Solitalea canadensis DSM 3403: one gene and its partners. The protein of the gene in region 1 interacts with the protein of each later gene in a pairwise test. Links are inferred from orthologs where the notes say so. Each region holds a gene or a part of one and is shown in the gene's direction. Other genes may lie near its edges. The genes, in order: SOLCA_RS04455, groL and SOLCA_RS12655.

What was found.
Region 2: the proteins of SOLCA_RS04455 (region 1) and groL interact in binary tests that used the Escherichia coli proteins (3 or more experiments, as listed by UniProt). The link is inferred for Solitalea canadensis DSM 3403 from one-to-one orthologs.
Region 3: the proteins of SOLCA_RS04455 (region 1) and SOLCA_RS12655 interact in binary tests that used the Escherichia coli proteins (3 or more experiments, as listed by UniProt). The link is inferred for Solitalea canadensis DSM 3403 from one-to-one orthologs.

The regions. Positions count from the first base shown.
Region 1 is NC_017770.1:1,069,058-1,075,705, reverse strand. Bases 2,333-5,072 are described here. They hold SOLCA_RS04455 (nucleotide exchange factor GrpE), read left to right. Parts: upstream 2,333-3,287; coding sequence 3,288-3,857; downstream 3,858-5,072. Other genes in these bases: dnaJ (molecular chaperone DnaJ), read left to right, coding at 3,862-5,022; SOLCA_RS04460 (cell division ATP-binding protein FtsE), read left to right, coding at 2,403-3,086; SOLCA_RS04465 (hypothetical protein), read left to right, coding at 2,333-2,403. Outside these bases: SOLCA_RS04480 (C40 family peptidase), read right to left, coding at 1-445; SOLCA_RS04475 (4Fe-4S dicluster domain-containing protein), read right to left, coding at 552-902; SOLCA_RS04470 (acyl-CoA reductase), read left to right, coding at 987-2,009; more of SOLCA_RS04465, read left to right, coding at 2,200-2,332; SOLCA_RS04445 (hypothetical protein), read right to left, coding at 5,106-5,723; SOLCA_RS04440 (hypothetical protein), read right to left, coding at 5,742-6,314; SOLCA_RS04435 (hypothetical protein), read right to left, coding at 6,335-6,648. UniProt on the Escherichia coli protein: Participates actively in the response to hyperosmotic and heat shock by preventing the aggregation of stress-denatured proteins, in association with DnaK and GrpE. It is the nucleotide exchange factor for DnaK and may function as a thermosensor.
Region 2 is NC_017770.1:4,793,410-4,800,190, reverse strand. Bases 1-2,873 are described here. They hold groL (chaperonin GroEL), read left to right. Parts: upstream 1-553; coding sequence 554-2,194; downstream 2,195-2,873. Other genes in these bases: SOLCA_RS20210 (SRPBCC family protein), read left to right, coding at 2,854-2,873; SOLCA_RS20215 (hypothetical protein), read right to left, coding at 2,267-2,722; SOLCA_RS20225 (co-chaperone GroES), read left to right, coding at 174-449. Outside these bases: more of SOLCA_RS20210, read left to right, coding at 2,874-3,354; SOLCA_RS20205 (TonB-dependent receptor), read left to right, coding at 3,648-6,029; SOLCA_RS20200 (DUF4249 domain-containing protein), read left to right, coding at 6,034-6,781.
Region 3 is NC_017770.1:3,066,641-3,073,530, reverse strand. Bases 1,209-4,190 are described here. They hold SOLCA_RS12655 (Nramp family divalent metal transporter), read left to right. Parts: upstream 1,209-1,745; coding sequence 1,746-3,635; downstream 3,636-4,190. Other genes in these bases: smpB (SsrA-binding protein SmpB), read left to right, coding at 3,691-4,143; SOLCA_RS12660 (metal-dependent transcriptional regulator), read left to right, coding at 1,209-1,741. Outside these bases: ung (uracil-DNA glycosylase), read left to right, coding at 1-508; SOLCA_RS12665 (Lrp/AsnC family transcriptional regulator), read right to left, coding at 489-965; more of SOLCA_RS12660, read left to right, coding at 1,085-1,208; SOLCA_RS12645 (protein-L-isoaspartate(D-aspartate) O-methyltransferase), read right to left, coding at 4,223-4,867; SOLCA_RS12640 (hypothetical protein), read left to right, coding at 5,003-5,689; replication restart helicase PriA, read right to left, coding at 5,686-6,890. UniProt on the Escherichia coli protein: H(+)-stimulated, divalent metal cation uptake system. Involved in manganese and iron uptake. Can also transport cadmium, cobalt, zinc and to a lesser extent nickel and copper. Involved in response to reactive oxygen.

The DNA.
Region 1 (6,648 bases):
AGCTATCTGTTTCGTAGGCTTTACCTTTAAAGTAATATTTTTCATCTCCAACAAACACTGTATCCCCTCTGAATAAAGGCAAGGTTGATCCTGGCGAAAGATAATGTGAGTGTCCCAACGCATTGGTAAGGAAATTAAACGGAGAGGTGCAAACAAATTGCTGATGATCTGCCAACACTCCTAGATCTTCTGTACTTAATCCGAAAAATTGTTTATTCCCAACCCAACCTTCATATCCGTCGTAGGCGATTTTTACCTTTGACCACCCTTCGGTTTGTTCCAGTATTTCAAAAGTTTCACCAAAAAGCAACTGGGTAACAATTTCACTTCTGTCGCTTGCCTCCGCTCTTACCGGAATAACACTTAAATTGCAAATGCCATAAGGAGTTTTTAACTCCGGATGAGCTTGCAGTAATTCACCTTGTAGATTTGCTGTATTAGTCATAATCTCATAAACTGACTTTGTTCTATCAAAAATAAGAAAGGGAAACAACAATGTTGCTTCCCTTTCAATATTTTACGTTTTATAGCTAAAATGGTTATCTGATTTATTATTCAGCGTGTAACCAATCTTTTTTAGCCAATAAATCTTCTTTGGATTCACGGATGTCTTCATCATCAACACAACAATCAACCGGACATACTGCCGCACATTGTGGTTCATCATGGAAACCAACACACTCGGTACATTTATCAGGAACGATGTAATATACTTCATCAGAAATTGGCGCTTGCAAAGCGTCTGCATCAAGAGAAGTTCCATCACCGAAGTCTATTAAACCTTTTAATGCAGTCCCATCTGAAAACTTCCACGAAGCACCCGCATCATAAATGGCATTATTTGGGCATTCTGGTTCGCAGGCACCGCAGTTAATGCATTCTTCTGTGATCTTTATTGCCATATCATTAAACTTATTGGGGTTTTCTTAATTTTGTGCAAATATAACATTTCAGGAACGATTTCGTTTTTGAAAATAACAATTAATATGCCGCACACTTCAATTAATGACACTGTTAAGACTTTTGCTTCATTGGGCAAGGTACTTTTCAATCCATCCGACGAACTCAATTCACTGATCAACAGTGCAGAACATTATAACACCTGGTTTACTCCCGACTATACGAAAGAGGCCATCTTGGCAATCGCCAGGTCACTTTCTGAAGAAAACCTTTCGAAATGGCTGTCTGCCTACACCGATAAATGGAGCCAATCTGATGCTAAAACCGTTGGATTAATACTAGCCGGCAACATTCCGTTAGTCGGTTTTCACGATATCTTATGCGTATTAATATCGGGACACAAAGCACTTATAAAGTTATCTTCACAGGACAATAAGTTAATTCCTTATATCCTGAAAGAGCTTATTAAGATTAACCCGATTTATGCTGATAAGTTTGAATTTATAGAACGATTAAATGTTTTTGATGCTGTAATTGCCACAGGAAGCAATAACAGTTCCCGCTATTTTGATCATTATTTCGGAAAATACCCTCATATTATCCGCAAAAACAGAAATTCAGTGGCTGTTCTTACCGGTAATGAAACACCTGAAGATTTCAACCAACTGGGAAAAGATATTTTCTGGTATTTTGGTTTAGGCTGCCGTAATGTGTCTAAACTATACGTTCCTAATGGCTATTCTTTTATTAAGTTTTTCGAAGGGATTGAATCCTACAAACCAATTATTTACCATAATAAATATGCCAATAACTTCGATTATAATCTCACGTTGCTGATGATGAATCGTATTAAGTATTATGAAAATAACTTCTTAATGCTGAGCGAAAATGCAGGTTATGCCTCTCCTATTTCATCATTACATTATGAATTTTATGAAGACGAAGCAGCGTTAAAACAGCGTTTAAAAGATGATGCAGAACAGATTCAGTGTGTAGTTAGCAAAGGAGGCAGCTTCGGGAATAGCTTACCGTTTGGTAAAGCCCAACAACCCGAGCTATGGGATTATGCAGACGGTGTTGATACAATGGAGTTTTTGTTGGAGATGTAAATGTTTAATGTTTTGTCATGCTGAGGAACGAAGCATCTGTTACATATTCGCATTGAAGGAACAGATCCTTCCTTCGTCAGGATGACACACTAATTGTTATCATAGTTAGTATTAAATAAACGCGCAACCCGCAACACAAAACCCGTAATAATTTATATTTTTGAACCAAACCTTTTAAACTAACGATATTTTGTATATTTTAAAAGTCAAAGGAGTTGCTAAAATTCCTGATTATGTTCAGTTACGTGATGAGAAATTCACATTACTGGCTTATTTTCGTGTAGACAGGCCCGAGAAATCTTTAGAAAAAATTGGACTGGCTGAAAAACAGGAATATATATTGAACTTAGTAAAAGACTTACCTTTCGGAAAAATAGTAAAACTGGAGATCTGATGATTCAAAACGTAATAAAACTTGATAACGTAGATATTTACCAACAGAAACATCTGGTGTTGTCAAATGTTTCTTTAAGCATTGATAAAGGCGAATTTGTTTACCTGATCGGTTCTACCGGTAGTGGAAAAAGCAGTTTATTAAAAGTTTTGTATGCTGATTTGCATGTTCAGCAAGGACAAGGAATGGTTGCAGGCTTCAATCTGAAAAACATTAAAGATGCAGAAGTACCTTTTCTTCGTCGTAAATTGGGTATTGTGTTTCAGGATTTTCAGCTACTTACAGATCGTACAGTTGAAGAAAACCTTGAATTTGTTTTGAAAGCCACAGGATGGAATAATGACAAATCGATGAATGAACGTATCCTTGAGTCATTGGACAATGTAGGTATGCGTTCTAAACTGAAAAAATACCCACACGAGCTTTCAGGAGGTGAACAGCAGCGTATTGTTATTGCACGTGCCTTGTTAAATCATCCTGAAATTATTTTGGCAGATGAGCCAACCGGTAATCTCGATCCTGATATTTCAGCAGAAATTTTATTACTACTAAAAAAGATCAGTGAAGCTGGAACTGCTGTTTTAATGGCTACACATGATCACTATACAATCAATAAATTCCCTCAACGAATCATCAAATGTGAGAATGGAAAATTGATTGACAATGCGGTGCTGACACTTTAAGTCCATGGACAATAGTCCATAGTCCATAGTGAATATCTGACTCAGGATTCAATCTATGGACCATCGACTATGGTCTAACAGAACTGACTTTTTAATCAACAAATTCTGCAAAAACTGACAGCCTGTCGGTTAAATAGTTATTGGCAATATTTTTGACGTTGCTGCATTAATTCACAATAACCTTATAAATCAACCTGAGATATGTTGAAGAATAAGAAAAAACACATGGAAAATAAAGATAATCAGTTTCACGAGGAGTTTATAGATAACACTGCCGATGCGGCGGAAGTTCAGGAAAGTATGGCAGTAAGTGAAGAAGTAGAGTCGCCTGAAAAGGTTTTAAAGGAAGAATTGGATCTGGCGAATGAAAAATATCTTCGTTTGTATGCTGAGTTTGACAATTTCCGTCGTCGTACTTCTAAAGAACGAGTGGATTTAATTCAAAGTGCCGGAAAAGATGTCATTAAGTCTTTACTTCCCATTTTAGACGATTTTGATCGTGCTTTCAAGTCCTTTGAAGGAAAAGAAAACGATCCGGCTATTGAGGGAGTAATACTCATTGCCAACAAATTTAAAAATGCGCTCACACAACAAGGTGTTAAAGAAATGGAAGCTATCGGTTTACCGTTTGATGCCGATTTGCACGAAGCAATTACTAATATCCCTGCTCCTTCTGATGATATGAAAGGCAAGGTAATTGACGTGGTTGAAAAAGGATATTATTTAAACGATAAGGTAATTCGTTACGCAAAAGTAGTTGTAGGAGCTTAATAGCATGTCGACCAAAAGAGATTATTACGATATTTTAGGTGTTTCACGGTCAGCTAGCGCTGAAGAAATCAAAAAAGCTTACCGCAAGTTAGCGATTAAGTACCACCCTGATAAAAACCCTGGTGACAAAGAAGCCGAAGACAATTTTAAAGAAGCAGCAGAAGCTTATGAAATACTGAGTAATGCTGAAAAACGTCAGCGCTATGACCAGTTCGGTCATCGTGCGAGTGCAGCAGGAGGTGGTGGATACGGCGGAGGTAACATGAATATGGATGATATTTTCAGCCAGTTCGGTGATATTTTCGGTGGAGCACATCCTTTTGAAAGTTTCTTTGGTGGCGGCGGTGGACGTAGCAATGGTGGACGTAGAGTACCAAGAGGATCTAATCTTCGGATCAAAGTAAAACTTACTTTGGAAGAAATTGCTAACGGTGTTGAAAAAACTATTAAAGTTCAAAAACAAGTTAGCTGTACAACCTGTAGCGGAACAGGAGCTAAAGGTGGATCTTCTTTTAAAACCTGTTCAACTTGTAATGGAAGCGGAAATGTGCGTCGTGTAACCAACACCATTTTAGGTCAGATGGCTACTACAAGCACCTGCCCTACTTGTCATGGTGAAGGACAAATTATTACCGACCGTTGTACATCTTGTCACGGAGAAGGTGTTGTAAGAGGAGAAGAAACCTTAAAAATCAATATTCCTGCCGGTGTAAGTGATGGTATGCAACTTTCGTTAAGTGGTAAAGGTAATGCGGCTCCTCGCGGAGGTGTAGCAGGTGACCTGATCATCTTAATCGAAGAAGTAGAGCACGAAACGCTTAAACGTGATGGCAATAACATTGTTTACGACTTGTATTTAAGCTTTGCTGATGCTGCATTGGGTACTTCAGTTGAAATTCCTACAATCGATGGCAAAGCTCGTATCAAAATTGATCCGGGAACACAAGGCGGAAAAATCCTTCGTTTAAAAGGCAAGGGTATTAAAGAGGTGAACAGTTATGTTCGTGGTGATCAATTAGTACACGTAAACATCTGGACACCTAAAAATCTTTCAAGTGATGAAAAAGCAATACTGGAGAAATTGAAAGACTCTCCGAATTTTAAACCGAATCCGGGTAAAAATGAAAAAAGCTTTTTTGAAAAAATGAAAGAGTTTTTTGAATAGTAAGATTCAAGATTCGCACTAGATAAATAAAACAAACCCTTCCGACTAATTTGGAAGGGTTTTGTTTTTTATATTGATAGTATCTATTCAGCAGGGTTACAACATTTAACTATTTTGTAGAGGAAATATCTGTGTTCATAACTTCCCTCTCTTCCGTACGCGTCTGGTTCCATCCTGCAAACTTTTGTATTAAAACCACTAAAGGTATAATAGTGAGATGTGTTATAGTCATTCATTGACACAATGTAATACCTTACCGATATGGCAACTACTTCATTATTTTTAAACTTTGACAAAGGTACTTTTACACCATTACCAGGATCATGATACCAATAAGGTGTGGGTGGAGTAAATGTAAATGGGTCAATTAAAAGTTTACTTTCAGGACCAACAAAGTAATGGTTATCATAAATAATTCCTACATTATTGTCTGGCTGGATATATAAATAATCCTCATCCATATAAATTTTAACGTATCCCCATTTTTCATCAAAGCTTTCATCGATGTATTTATTCCCATCGTAAATCCTAACCAATTTTGACACTGGTGCCATGAGTTCCTCTCCACAAGTTTGAATTGGTACTCCTAAGTCATTCACGTGTTTTTCAGAAGTATTTAAATATGGGCAGGCTTTGTCAGCATCTTTCTGACAGCTTAGGAAGCTCACCAGAACTCCCATAAGTAGTAGTGTTTTTTTCATAGAGCGTAAGTATTATTGTTATTCAGTTGTTTCACAACAAGGAAAGACTTTGTATGGTACCTGAGTTGGAGAGAATAGATTCCAATAAACAATATAAGGCCCTAGATAAATATTATCGACCAATAATTTGGGTTCTACAATTAGTTTTACATTAGGATTAAAATCTGACAGCGGAATCTTAAGGATTAAGTTAACATTAGAAGTGTACTTCTTTGTGTCCTGAACCACTCCCTCCGGATATACAAAAACCTCAAAATCTATATCATCATCAAAATACCACCCGGGATCATCTAATACCTTAACATATAAATACTTGCTATCATTATATACTACAAACTTTCCATAGAACGTATAACCGTCAATTGGATATCCATAAGTATCAATATCATCAAAAGGGTGATCTTCCGGGACGGAATAAGAACTGTAATAGCCGTAAGGGATGATCAACTCTTCTCCACAAGTCTGTATGGGAACCCCTAAATCATTCACGTGTTTTTCAGTTGCATTTAAATATGGGCAGGCTTTGTCAGCGTCTTTCTGACAGCTTAGGAAGCTCAGCAGAATTCCCATAAGCAGCAGTGTTTTTTTCATAGTGCGTAAAGATTAATTCGTTATTCATTAGGTCTGCAGCATGGATTAATTGTATATAGAAAATAACGCGGATATATAGTATAACCGACATAATCATATTTATATTCGGGAAGCCCCTCCTCAGCGACATAAGCAAGATTATCAGAATAGAAATATCCTTCGTCACCATCTATTCGGTACTTTGAATAGAATAATATGGCCACTTTCTCATTAGGAGAAAATGTATTTAGAGGAATTTTGTACTTTGGTGTTTTACTTTGATGAAAATATTTCGTTTTTTTTTCAGGATCATCTTGAATCAAAATATTTTCAGGACCAACATAAATTAAATAAT
Region 2 (6,781 bases), 3.7 Mb from region 1 along the record:
ACGTTTTTCTACGTACTAACACCGAAACTGCCAAAATTTCACTTGTATTAAATCAATATTAACCGACACTGACATAAAAACTGACAAAAGAATCCTTACAAACAGTCTTATTCAATTTGGCACAATCTCTGTTGAAAATGGGACGTTAATAAATTAATAATTATCATAGAACTATGTCATTAAATATTAAACCTATCGCAGATAGAGTAGTAGTAGAAGCTGCTCCTGCAGAAACGACTACCGCAGGTGGTATCATTATTCCTGATACTGCTAAAGAAAAACCTCAACAAGGTACTATTGTAGCTGTTGGTAACGGTAAAAAAGACGAACCAATGACTGTGAAAGTAGGCGATACCGTTCTGTATGGCAAATATGCTGGTACCGAGATCACTTATGAAGGTAAAGAGTATTTAATTATGCGTGAATCTGATATTTACGCGGTTATCTAAATCTAGAGCTGAGATTTGAGACAAAAGAGTTGAGACTTTTTCAATCTCACGTCTCCTATCATACATCTCAAATCCAATTAACACATTATTCAAGTTAAAAGAACATGGCAAAATTAGTTAAATACAATGTTGAAGCACGTGACGCTTTAAAGCGCGGTGTTGATACTTTAGCAAACGCTGTTAAAGTTACCTTAGGTCCTAAAGGCCGTAACGTAATTATTGATAAAAAATTTGGCGCTCCTTCAATCACTAAAGACGGTGTTTCAGTTGCAAAAGAAATCGAACTGAAAGATGCTTTAGAAAACATGGGTGCTCAGATGGTTAAAGAAGTAGCTTCTAAAACTGCAGACATCGCAGGTGATGGTACTACTACTGCAACTGTATTAGCTCAGGCAATTGTTACTGCTGGTGTTAAAAACGTTGCTGCCGGTGCAAATCCTATGGATTTAAAACGTGGTATCGACAAAGCAGTTGCTGCTGTTATTATTAACTTAAAAGAGCAGTCTAAAGCAGTTGGTGATGATAACAACAAAATCAAGCAAGTTGCTACCATTTCAGCTAATAATGACGAGGTTATCGGTTCATTGATCGCTGAAGCAATGGAAAAAGTTAAAAAAGAAGGCGTTATCACTGTTGAAGAAGCTAAAGGAACTGATACAACTGTAGAGGTTGTAGAAGGTATGCAATTTGATCGTGGTTATCTTTCTCCTTACTTCGTAACCAATGCTGACAAAATGGAAGCTGAGTTGGAAAACCCTTACATTTTGATCTACGACAAGAAGATCTCTTCAATGAAAGAGTTGTTGCCAATTTTGGAAAAACAAGTTCAAACAGGCCGTCCTTTATTGATCATCGCTGAAGATCTTGAAGGTGAAGCTTTAGCTACTTTGGTGGTAAATAAAATCCAAGGTCGTTTAAAAGTTGCCGCTGTTAAAGCTCCAGGTTTTGGCGATCGTCGTAAAGCTATGTTGGAAGACATCGCTATCTTAACTGGTGGTACTGTTATTTCTGAAGAGCGTGGTTACAAGTTAGAAAACGCTGATTTAACTTACTTAGGTCAGGCTGAGAAAGTAGTTATCGATAAAGATAATACTACTGTTATCAACGGAGCTGGTAAGAAAGAAGATATCGTTGCTCGCGTTAACCAAATCAAAGCTCAGATTGAGTCTACTACTTCTGATTACGACAAAGAAAAACTACAAGAGCGTTTGGCTAAATTAGCTGGCGGTGTTGCAGTTCTTTACGTTGGTGCAGCTACCGAAGTAGAAATGAAAGAGAAAAAAGACCGTGTTGATGATGCATTACATGCAACTCGTGCTGCTGTAGAAGAAGGTATCGTTGCTGGTGGTGGTGTTGCATTTATCCGTGCGATCGCTGCATTAGAAAACTTAAAAGGCCATAATGACGACGAGACTACTGGTATCGCTATCATTAAGCGCGCTATTGAAGAGCCTTTACGTCAAATCTGTGAAAACGCAGGTATTGAAGGTTCTATCGTAGTTCAAAAAGTTAAAGAAGGTGCTGATGACTTCGGATACAACGCTCGTGAAAACCGTTACGAAAACCTTATCATTGCCGGTGTAATCGATCCTACTAAAGTATCACGTGTTGCTTTAGAAAACGCAGCTTCAATTGCATCTATGTTGTTAACAACTGAGTGTGTATTAGCTGATGAGCCTGAAGAAGATAAAGGTCATGCTCATGGTGGTGCTCCAGGTATGGGCGGCATGGGTGGTATGATGTAATATCACGATAGCTTTAATTAGCTTTCAATAATAAAAATAAAGGCTTCCCTAATCGGAAGCCTTTGTTTTTTCTCATATAATGTCGAAGATAATGTACTCGATAGTTCCAAAATGAAATTCCGCCTTTGCTTTTAATCCTTCCATCTTTTGAAACAAAGGTGCTTCTGTTGAAAGCCCGATAAATTTACTTCCATTATGCATAAACGGTTCTTGTGCCGCCCCAATTAAAAAATAGGCATAGTTGGTATGTACCAGGGCCCCAAAACTAACTTCATTTACAGCAACTTCCAGGTTTATCGACTTCAGTGAATTAATTTCTTCAGTTAAAAATCCGATAGGTTTAGATTCCAAATCTGCCTCATCTAGTACCTGTTCTGCGGTACTCTCATAGGTGTCGGGATTATCTTCTTCTGATTCGGCTCCAATAATTTTATCTTCCTGATCTTCGCTTACTTCACTCAAAATCGCTTCTTTTTTGTCAATAAAAAGCGTTATTATTTCTTGCTTAAAGTCTAGTGAAATACTCATAAGATTTTTCTTTACGATTAAATAAATATTCGAAACCTATTATTGAATATACTAATATTCAACAGCATACACAATTTTCATATATTTATATAATCTTGAATACACTTCTAATAAAATATTAACTTATCACTATGGAAACATACAACTGGACTCAGTTCACTAAAAGAATCCCTGTTAATGCCAGTATTAACACTCTATATTCAGCATGGACTACTCGGGAAGGATTGGAAAACTTTTTCCTTAGAAAAGCTGAATTTAAATCAACAGAAAATATTATCAGGGATCGGGATGAGCCGATTAAGGTTAACGATACTTATGAGTGGATGTGGTTTGGATATGATGATGACAGCGTTGAGCATGGCCAGGTAGTAGATTTAAATGGAAAAGATTTTTTAAAATTCACTTTTGGTAAGGCGGGAATTGTAAGCATTACGTTAAAACAGGAAGAAGGGGAAACAATTGTGGAATTAACACAATCAGAGATTCCTACAGATGAACAATCAAGAGTGTATTATCATTTGGGTTGTTCTGAAGGATGGACTTTTTACCTCGCAAATTTAAAATCCGTTACTGAAGGCGGAATTGATCTTAGAAATAAGAATGAAAAGATTAAAAGAGTAGTCAGCTCATAAAATGAGATCTATTTTTAAATACATAATTAAGCTTCGTATAAGTTTTCTTTTAGTTTAACCCCTAGAATATACGTTTCGTATAAAAATTCCTGTTCGGTGGATAGGGGTAAAGTATATTTGAGTTGTCTTTACTTAAAAACAAAAAAGAAAATAGTTATGACTCCTGTATCAAACATTATACAATTATTTAATATACAACGTTTAAAAGCTTTAACAAGTTGTAATAGCTTTGCAACGATTATTATGTCAAACACTAAACTGTCAAACTAAACAAGTCTACTTTCTACACCTGTATGTTATATTCTAATTTAAAAAGGCCATGCATAGTTTTTCTATTGCTTGTATGGTGTACTACTGCTTTTGCACAACAGAAAAACAAAACAACCATCAGCGGTTATGTTAAACAAAGTGCAAACGGCGAAAGTATTATTGGCGCTTCGGTATTTCTTAAAGAAAACGGAGTTGGAGTTGCCACAAACAATTATGGTTTTTACTCCTTAAGTGTTACTCCCGGAAATTATACGGTTGTATTTCAATACCTCGGTTTTAAATCTGTTGAAAGAAAAATCAACGTAACAACAGCTACCACCATCAATATAAACCTGGAATCAGATGGTAAACAAATTGATGAAGTTGTTGTCAGCTCAGCAGGAATAAAGAAAAACGTTACCAGCATGGAAATGGGTGTTAATAAGTTGGAGATGAAATCTATCCAAAAGATGCCTGCTTTGATGGGAGAAGTTGATATTGTAAGAAGCATTCAATTATTGCCAGGAATAAGCACAGTTGGTGAAGGTTCATCGGGTTTCAATGTTAGAGGGGGTGGTGTTGACCAGAATCTTATTTTATTGGATGAATCACCAGTGTATAATAGTTCCCATCTGTTTGGTTTCTTTTCTGTTTTTGATCCGGATGCGGTAAAAGATGTAAAACTAATCAAAGGAGGTATTCCCGCTATGTATGGTGGACGCCTTTCATCAATCCTTGATGTTCGCATGAAGGAAGGAAATGTGAACAACTTTAGTACTTCAGGAGGTATTGGAACGGTTTCTACACGATTACTGGCTGAGGCTCCTATCGTAAAAGGAAAAGGATCGTTCGTTATTGCAGCACGTAGGTCATACGCAGATTTGTTTCTAAAGCTATCATCTGATGAAAACCTGAATAAAAACACCGCCTATTTTTATGATTTAAGCGGAAAAGCCAATTATACAATTAACGAGAACAACCGATTATACCTTTCAGGTTATTTTGGCAAGGATAAATTCGGATTTAATGATCGTTTTGGCATGGATTGGGGTAATGGAACCGGTACCTTACGTTGGAACCACACTTTTAATCCAAGCCTGTTTGTAAACTTTACCGGGGTTTATAGCAATTATGATTATTCACTAGGTATACCAACTGGAACAAATGCGTTCGATTGGACTTCAAGAATTATCAATCAAACCTTAAAGGGTGATTTTACTTATTACATAAGTGCTTCCAACAAATTAAGTTTCGGAGCAAATGCTACCTTCTACCGTTTTAAGCCAGGTGAAGCAAAGAAAGCTGAGGGAAACACTTCTTTCAACAACATTGCATTAGCTACACAAAACGGACGGGAATATGCAGCATATATCGACAATGAACAAAAAATAACGGATAACCTTTCAGCTCAATATGGCTTGCGTTTATCGGCTTTTGACTATGTGAGTGGTCAAGATAATTTCACTGTTTATGAATACGAAGGCATTAACGGACAACGAAAAGACCCTGTAAATCCGAAATCGTATAACAAAGGCGATGCTATTAAAACCTATATCAATCTTGAACCACGTGTTTCATTGCGTTATATCTTAAATGATGCATCTTCAATCAAAGCCAGCTATAATCGCACCACACAATATTTGCATTTAATTTCAAATACAACAGCCGCAACACCACTTGATGTGTGGCAGCCAACCACTAATAATATTAAACCAGAATTGGCAGATCAATTGGCTCTCGGCTATTTCCGTAACTTCAAAAACGATATGTTCGAATTTTCGGTGGAAGGTTTTTACAAGAAAATGCAGAATCAGATCGATTATATTGATGGAGCAGAACTATTCCTGAATAAGAACCTTGAAAGTGAATTACTTTTTGGAAATGCACGAGCTTACGGACTTGAGTTTTACTTAAAGAAAAACACAGGAAAATTAAATGGCTGGATTAGCTATACCTTATCTAAGTCTGAGCGCCAAATAGACGGAATTAACAATAACGAATATTATCCAAGTAAATACGACAAAACCCATAACCTATCAATAGTTGGTATTTATGATATGAGTAAGCGCTGGAACTTCTCTGCTATTTTCACCTATTCAACCGGAGTGAGTACCACATTTCCGAACGGCAGATACGAAGTTGATGGTATCGTTGTACCACACAACACAACAAATACGCGAAATAATTACCGCATCCCATCTTACAATCGTTTAGACTTATCAGCAACGCTGTATACACGTCATAAACCGGGTAGCAAATTCAGTAGTAATTGGGTGTTCTCAATATATAATATCTATTTCCATAAAAATCCATATACCATTTATTTCCAACCAAACGAAGACAATCCACAAGTTACTGAGGCAAAACGATTAGCAATTATAGGTTCAGCAATTCCATCGGTTACTTACAACTTTAATTTCAGATAATAGCATGAAAAAACTACATATATTATTTACTCTGTGCATTGCAGCGCTAATGTTAAGTTCCTGCGAAGATGTTGTGGATGTAAAATTAGATGCTGGACCACCATTATTAAGTGTTGACGGATGGTTAACAAACAGGGCTGTTCCAGATACCATAAAACTGGCGCAAACATCTCCTTACTTCTCTAATACCACTCCACAATGGATATCCGGTGCCAAAGTAACATTAACAACAGTTTCCGGTGAATCGGAAACGCTCCAAGAATTTTCAACCGGAAAGTTTTTGATAAAAAATATCAGAAGTATAGAAGGTGAAAAATACCTGCTTAGGATTGAATACGATGGCGAAGTATATGAGGCACAGACTGAAGCAATGCGTCAAAGCTTTTTGGTGGATTCCGTTGCATTTGAATATCGTGAAAAGTCTCTTGGACAAGATGAAGATGGATATCTATTACAATTCTTCGGCAAAGAACTGAAGGGAATGGGCGATGCTTGTAGGATGAAAATCAAGAAGAATGGGATTTATCTAAACAAAATTGAAGATCTGAACTACATGAATGACGAGTTTGTTGACAGTGCAAACTTTAAAAAGGTACGCCTTTTTACAGAGAAACCATTCCAGTTAAAGGATTCTGTAACAATTGAAACATGGTCAATTACGATGGATGCTTATCATTTCTATGATGAGCTTCGCATTCAGGTAAGCAATGGAGGTATTTTTGCCAATCCTCCTGCAAATGTTCGTACTAATG
Region 3 (6,890 bases), 2.0 Mb from region 1 along the record:
AGTTATTTTAGGCCAGGATCCTTACCATGGAGCAGGTCAGGCACATGGTCTATGTTTTTCGGTACAAAAGGGAGTAGCAGTTCCACCTTCATTAAAGAATATTTATAAAGAATTAGATGCAGATCTTAATATTCAGGCGCCCAATCATGGAACACTTACAGAATGGGCCAAAAGAGGAGTATTGTTATTAAATGCAACACTTACAGTAAGGGCAAGTCAAGCAGGTTCGCATCAAAATAAAGGATGGGAGCAATTTACAGATACAGTTATCCGTAAGTTATCTGAAAAGAAAAAAGGATTGGTGTTTATCCTTTGGGGGAATTATGCAAAAGCTAAAACAGCTTTAATAGATGCAAACAAGCATTTTATTTTGACTGCAGCCCATCCATCACCGTTTTCGGCATATAATGGATTTTTAGGCTGCAGACATTTTTCAAAAACAAATGAGATCCTAACCAAAGAAGGTTTAGCTCCCATAGATTGGCAAATTACTTCTCAAGAACAATAGGCAACGAAGGCTTAATGGTGCTTGATAAAATCATCATTGAGCTTTGATGACCAATTTCTTCAATTTTACTTAGTTTCTCCAAAATAATACGTTCGTAACCCTTCATGTCTTTAGCAACCAGCTTTACAACAAAGTCTGACGAACCGGTTACGTGATGACACTCTACTACATCCTCAATCGCATTGATTTTTTGAATGAATTTATTTCTGGCATCAGGAATATTTAGGTTAATAGTAATCTGAATAAAGCATTTTACGCCAAAACCTAACGACTCTTCATCAACTGAAGCATGGTAACTTTTAATGTATCCCTGATTTTCAAGCTTACGAACACGCTCAAGAGTGGGAGCGGGAGAAAGGCCTATCTCATTGGATAATTGCAAATTGGTAATTCGTCCGTCTTTTTGTAGTAATTTGATAATGTGTAGGTCTATCTTATCGAGATGATGTCCGTTCATTGTTTTATATTTCCTACAAAGTAGCAAATTTATTTGCCACCAAACAATATTCTGCCGAAAAAAAATTTGGAAAATTTAGGTTAGTCTAAAAAAAATATTAGATTTGACAGACTTTAATTATGAACTCATTTACAGAAGAAAACTATCTAAAAGCCATTTATAAGCTTACCGAGCACATTGTAGGGAATGTAACCACAAATGCAATTGCAGAAGTGATGAATACTAAGGCAGCTTCGGTAACAGATATGTTAAAAAAACTAGCGGATAAGAAATTAATAAATTACGAACGCTACCAAGGAGTCAGCCTTACCAAAAAGGGTGAGGAGATAGCCGTTCAAATTATTAGAAAACACCGGTTATGGGAGTGTTTTTTAGTGAATAAGCTTAATTTTAAATGGGACGAGGTTCATGATATTGCGGAAGAACTTGAACATATTAATTCCGATAAATTGATAAATAGATTGGATGAATACCTGGGTTTTCCTAAATATGATCCCCATGGCGACCCAATTCCTACTAAAAATGGGGTGTTTTCCATAACCAATTTTCATAAGCTGTTAAAACTTGATGAAGGAGATTCCGGAAAAATAGCCGGTGTTTCTGACCACACCAATACCTTCCTACAATACCTCGAAAAACAACAACTCGGATTAGGCGCATCCATCACAATCAAAGAAAAAAATGAATACGATCAATCGGTTATTGTTTCAACAGCCGATGGTAGAACGCTTTTTCTAAGTAAGGAAGTAGCAAATAATATTCTGGTAGCAAAATAAAATTATGTCACAGGCACACAGTTCCGGTTCGTTAGCCGAAGTTCATTCAAGCGTAAGTATTCCAGTATCAAAGAGTCCATGGAAACGGTTTATGGCATTTATTGGCCCGGCTTATTTGGTAAGCGTTGGTTATATGGACCCCGGGAACTGGGCTACAGATATTGCAGGAGGAAGTAAGTTCGGCTATCAGTTAATATGGGTGTTATTGATGTCGAATTTAATGGCTTTGTTACTTCAAAGTTTAAGTGCCCGTTTAGGAATTGTACGTGGATTGGATCTTGCCCAGGCATCTCGTAAAACTTACCCAAGCTTTATTAATATTCCATTATACATATTAGCCGAAATAGCGATTGCTGCCTGTGATTTAGCCGAAGTTATCGGTATGGCCATTGGGTTAAAATTGCTGTTTGGCTTGCCATTAATATGGGGTGTATCTATTACGGTATTGGATACGTTGATCATTCTGTTCCTCATGAATAAAGGCATTCGAACAATGGAAGTGTTTATTGTTTCGATGGTCTTTATTATTGGAATGGCATTTTTAGTCGACGTGTTTATTGCGCAGCCGGATGTAAAGGAAATTGCTAGAGGTTTTAAACCTTCTATTTTAGGTGGCGAAGCTTTATACATTGCTATCGGTATTATTGGTGCAACGGTAATGCCTCATAATCTGTACCTTCATTCATCGTTGGTACAAACAAGGAAAATAGAAAATGAACAAAGGAGTCTTAAAGAAGCGTTGAAATTCAATTTCTTTGACACCACAATTGCGCTGAATCTTGCATTTTTGGTTAATGCTTCAATTTTGATCCTGGCCGCAGCAGCTTTTCATAATAACGGATACTTTGAGATTGCAGATATTGAAGATGCTCATGAATTGCTTACCTCTATATTTGGATCGTTAGCTCCTGCATTATTTGCCGTTGCCTTGATTGCATCTGGACAAAGTTCAACTATAACTGGAACGTTGGCCGGACAAATTGTAATGGAAGGTTATTTAAATTTACGTATTCGTCCGTGGCTGCGTCGTTTGATCACTCGTATCATTGCAATAGCTCCAGCCATGATAACAATTATTTGGTTTGGGGAGGATAAACTTGGAGAACTTCTGGTTTTAAGTCAGGTGGTGTTAAGTCTGCAGTTAGGATTTGCCATCATCCCATTAATCCATTTCTGCAGTGATAAATCTCAGATGAATGGTTTTGCCATTAAAAATTGGGTAAAGGTGCTGGCGTGGATAAGTGCTACTTTAATCATTTCATTAAACGTGAAACTGGTGTACGAAGAAATAACAGGCTGGTTAGTATCAGCAGGAGACAATGTAATTTATATTTACATTCTTGTTCTTCCGGTAACCATCTTAACAGGTTGCCTGCTTTTGTATGTAATAGTTGTTCCGTTTATCAGAAGGAAAAGTCCTAAAGATGATTTTGTGCCTCATGGAACTGCATTATCTATTGATTCACCAGATTTTATCGAATATAAAAATATTGCTATCACGATTGATTTTTCAGCGATGGATCGCCACACTATCAGAAATGCGTTAGTTCAAGGGGGAAAGGATGCTGATTACACACTTATACACATTGTAGAGAGTGCAGGAGCCCAATATTTGGGACAATCAATCAATGATTTTGAAACGCGTAGTGATGAACGAAATATTGACAAGTATGTGAGTGAAATCAAAAAGATGGGGTACAAGGTAGAAGGGAAGATTGGATATGGTAATCCGGCAAAGGCAATCGCTAAAATTGTAAATAATAGTGAAATTGATTTTTTAGTGATGGGTGCACATGGACATAAAGCGTTAAAAGATGTTATCTTTGGGGCAACTGTAGATACCGTAAGGCACAAAGTAAAAGTGCCGGTATTAATTGTGAAAGATAATCAGTGAACAAGAGTATTTATATTAATCTAAACAAAATACTTTGTTCTAACATTTTTTGAATATGTCGGGTAATAACGTAAATATAAAGAACAAGAAAGCCTATTTTGAATACCATATCCTTGATAAGTATACAGCAGGGATAAAATTGTTAGGAACAGAAATAAAATCTGTCCGTGAAAGTAAAGTAAATATTAGTGATGCATTTTGTGCGTTTATTGACGGACAATTGTATGTTAGAAACATGCACATTGCAGAATACTCTCATGGTTCATTTTATAATCATGAGTCAAAAAGAGATCGAGCTTTGCTATTGCAAAAAAAAGAGCTTAAAAAACTGTTACAACGCACAAAGGAAAAAGGTTTAACCATAATACCTTTATATATGTTTATCAGTGAACGTGGATTTGCCAAAATAGAAATTGGTTTGGCTCAGGGTAAGAAAGAATTCGATAAACGAGATAGTATAAAAGAGCGCGACGCGAAAGTGGAGTTGGGTAGAGCGAGGAAATTTTAGGTTAGCTATTAGCTTTTAGTCGTTAGCCTTTAGCCATTAGAAACTTCTAACAGCTAACAGCTAATAGCCAGTAGCTAAACTACCAGGCTTTATCCCCAATCAGAGGAACGAACCTGAACTGAGCGAATTCTACCTTTTCGTATTCTTTTTCAGACACCCGCAATACGGTTGTCATGGTTTGTACTTTTTCATCACCAACAGGTATAACTAAAATCCCACCAATGGCCAGTTGTTTTAACAGCGTGTCCGGAATGCTTGGAGCACCGGCTGTTACTAGTATTTTATTAAATGGAGCCTCTTCAGGAATACCGTTAGAACCATCACCCAAGTAAAAGTTTGCAGTGTAGCCAAGAGTAGGCAGAAACTTTAATGTCTTATCAAATAATTCTTTTTGTCGTTCTATTGTATACACTTTAGCACCAAGTTCCACTAAAATGGACGTTTGGTAGCCAGAGCCTGTTCCGATCTCGAGTACTTTTTCACCTTTTTGTATGTGTAAAAGCTCGGTTTGGTAGGCCACGGTGTATGGTTGAGAAATCGTTTGCCCCGCGTCGATTTGCAGAGCTTTATCTGCATAAGCAACTTCAGCAGCATATTTTTCAACAAAAAAATGGCGCGGTATTTTTTCAATTGCCTTTAGAACAGCCTCATCCTTAATGCCCTTCTCTTTAAGTTGCTTTACTAAAACCTTTCTTAATCCTTTATGTTTATACGAATCGAGCATTAATTTTAAATTATAGTTATTAAATGTCAAAAATACAATAAAATTGGCTCAATATTTGATAAGGGCGTCGAATAATTATGCATATTTGTTCAATTATCTAAATAAAAGCTAAATCAAAAATTACTCCCCAAAAAAATGAAACTAAAGTTTCCCTTATTAATTTTCTTTTCAGTGTTGTTTGCCAATACCCTGAAAGCACAAAACATTTCTCCGTACAGGTTCAGTCTTGGAGCCAAAATTTTGAGTTACAATGAACAAATGGCTGTACCTAATTCTGATTTCAACAACAATGATTATCAGTTAAATAGCGTAACCGGAATTATATTCAAGGTACGAAATAACATGTACTCTTTTCGCGGCGGAGTAGATTATCTTAAGCAAAAAGACAATAATTCCGCACCTGATTGTCCGACTTGTCCCGGCTATACAGGAGCTAATGAGCAACTGAAAGTAGGCGTTGGTTTTGAACGAGAATTCTTTTATTACAACGTAAGACCTGTAATCGGACTTGACGTTTTTTATTTCAGGTCAGAGTATAATGGGAAAATTGTTCCGCCATCAGGTGTGCTGAGTTCTGTGGAAAATATTCGCAATGGAGCTGGATTTACTCCATTCATTGGTGTAAAAATTTATCCTATGGATAGAATTACCATTTCTGCAACGGCTAACTTTAATGGGATTTGGTTCCATGAAAAGATTCAGAATACTTTAGGTGCAACAATGATTAAAACATCTGTACCGGCTACTACCAGGTATGAAACCTATTTTAACCCATTGGGTGGTTTAACCCTGTTGTACAATTTCGGTTCACTCGAAGATTAATAAGGATCTACATCAATTTTGATCAGGCTGTTACGATTCTCTTTTTGTGTATAAAAGTGATCGATAGCGGCCTGAACAACTTGCTTTACCTTCCCAATTGAGACATTTTCCTTCTCAATTTTGATCATAATTGTTTTGATATAATAGTTTCGTATCCGAGATATTAGTGGTATTTCCGGACCCAATATTCGTTTTCCTAACTGATTTCTTAACTCTTTGGCTAAAAACTCGGCAGATTGGTTTGCCAGGTTTTGGTCTTTATTTTTAATATCAATTTGTATAAGCCGATAGAATGGAGGATAATGAAACCCACTCCGTTCTGCTAACTCCGCTTTAAAGAAAGGTTCATATTTATTGTACATAACCCATTCAATAACTTTATGAGTAGGTTGGTTGCTTTGTATGATTACCTTGCCTCTGCTGCTTCTTCTGCCTGCCCGGCCACTCACTTGTGTCATTAACTGAAAGCTGCGCTCAAAAGCTCTGAAATCAGGGAAATTCAGCATTGCATCAGCATTCAGCACACCGATTAAACTTACATTTTCAAAATCAAGTCCTTTGGTAACCATCTGGGTACCTACCAGGATATCAATCTTTCGGTCTTCAAAATCGTTGATCAGATGCTGATACCCGTATTTGCTGCGGGTTGAATCCAAATCCATTCGCGCAATTCTAGCTGTTGGAAGGATTATTGCCAGTTCATCTTCGATCTTTTCCGTTCCAAAACCTTTTTGTTCTACTTGGGTACTACCACATGCCGGGCAACGATAAAACAACTCGTCTTTAAAGCCACAATAATGACAATGCAATTTATTATCATGTTTATGGTATGTTAAGCTAATGTCGCAATTGATGCATTTGGGAGTGAATCCACAAGTGCCACACATTAGCATAGGAGCGTAGCCACGGCGGTTTTGAAATAAGATTACCTGTTCCTTTTTATTAAGTGCTAATTCAATTTCATTGAACAACAAGCTCGAAAAATGAGATTTCATGCTTTTTTGCTTGCGTTCTTGCTGTAAATCGGCTACTTGTATTTCTGGTAATTGAACTCCGCCAAAACGCTCTGTCAACGTAACCAGTTTATAACGATTGCTGGTTGCATTATAATAACTTTCAATAGAAGGTGTTGCAGATCCTAAAATAATGGAAGCTTTATGCAAATGGGAGAGATACAAAGCCGTGTCTCGTGCATTATAGC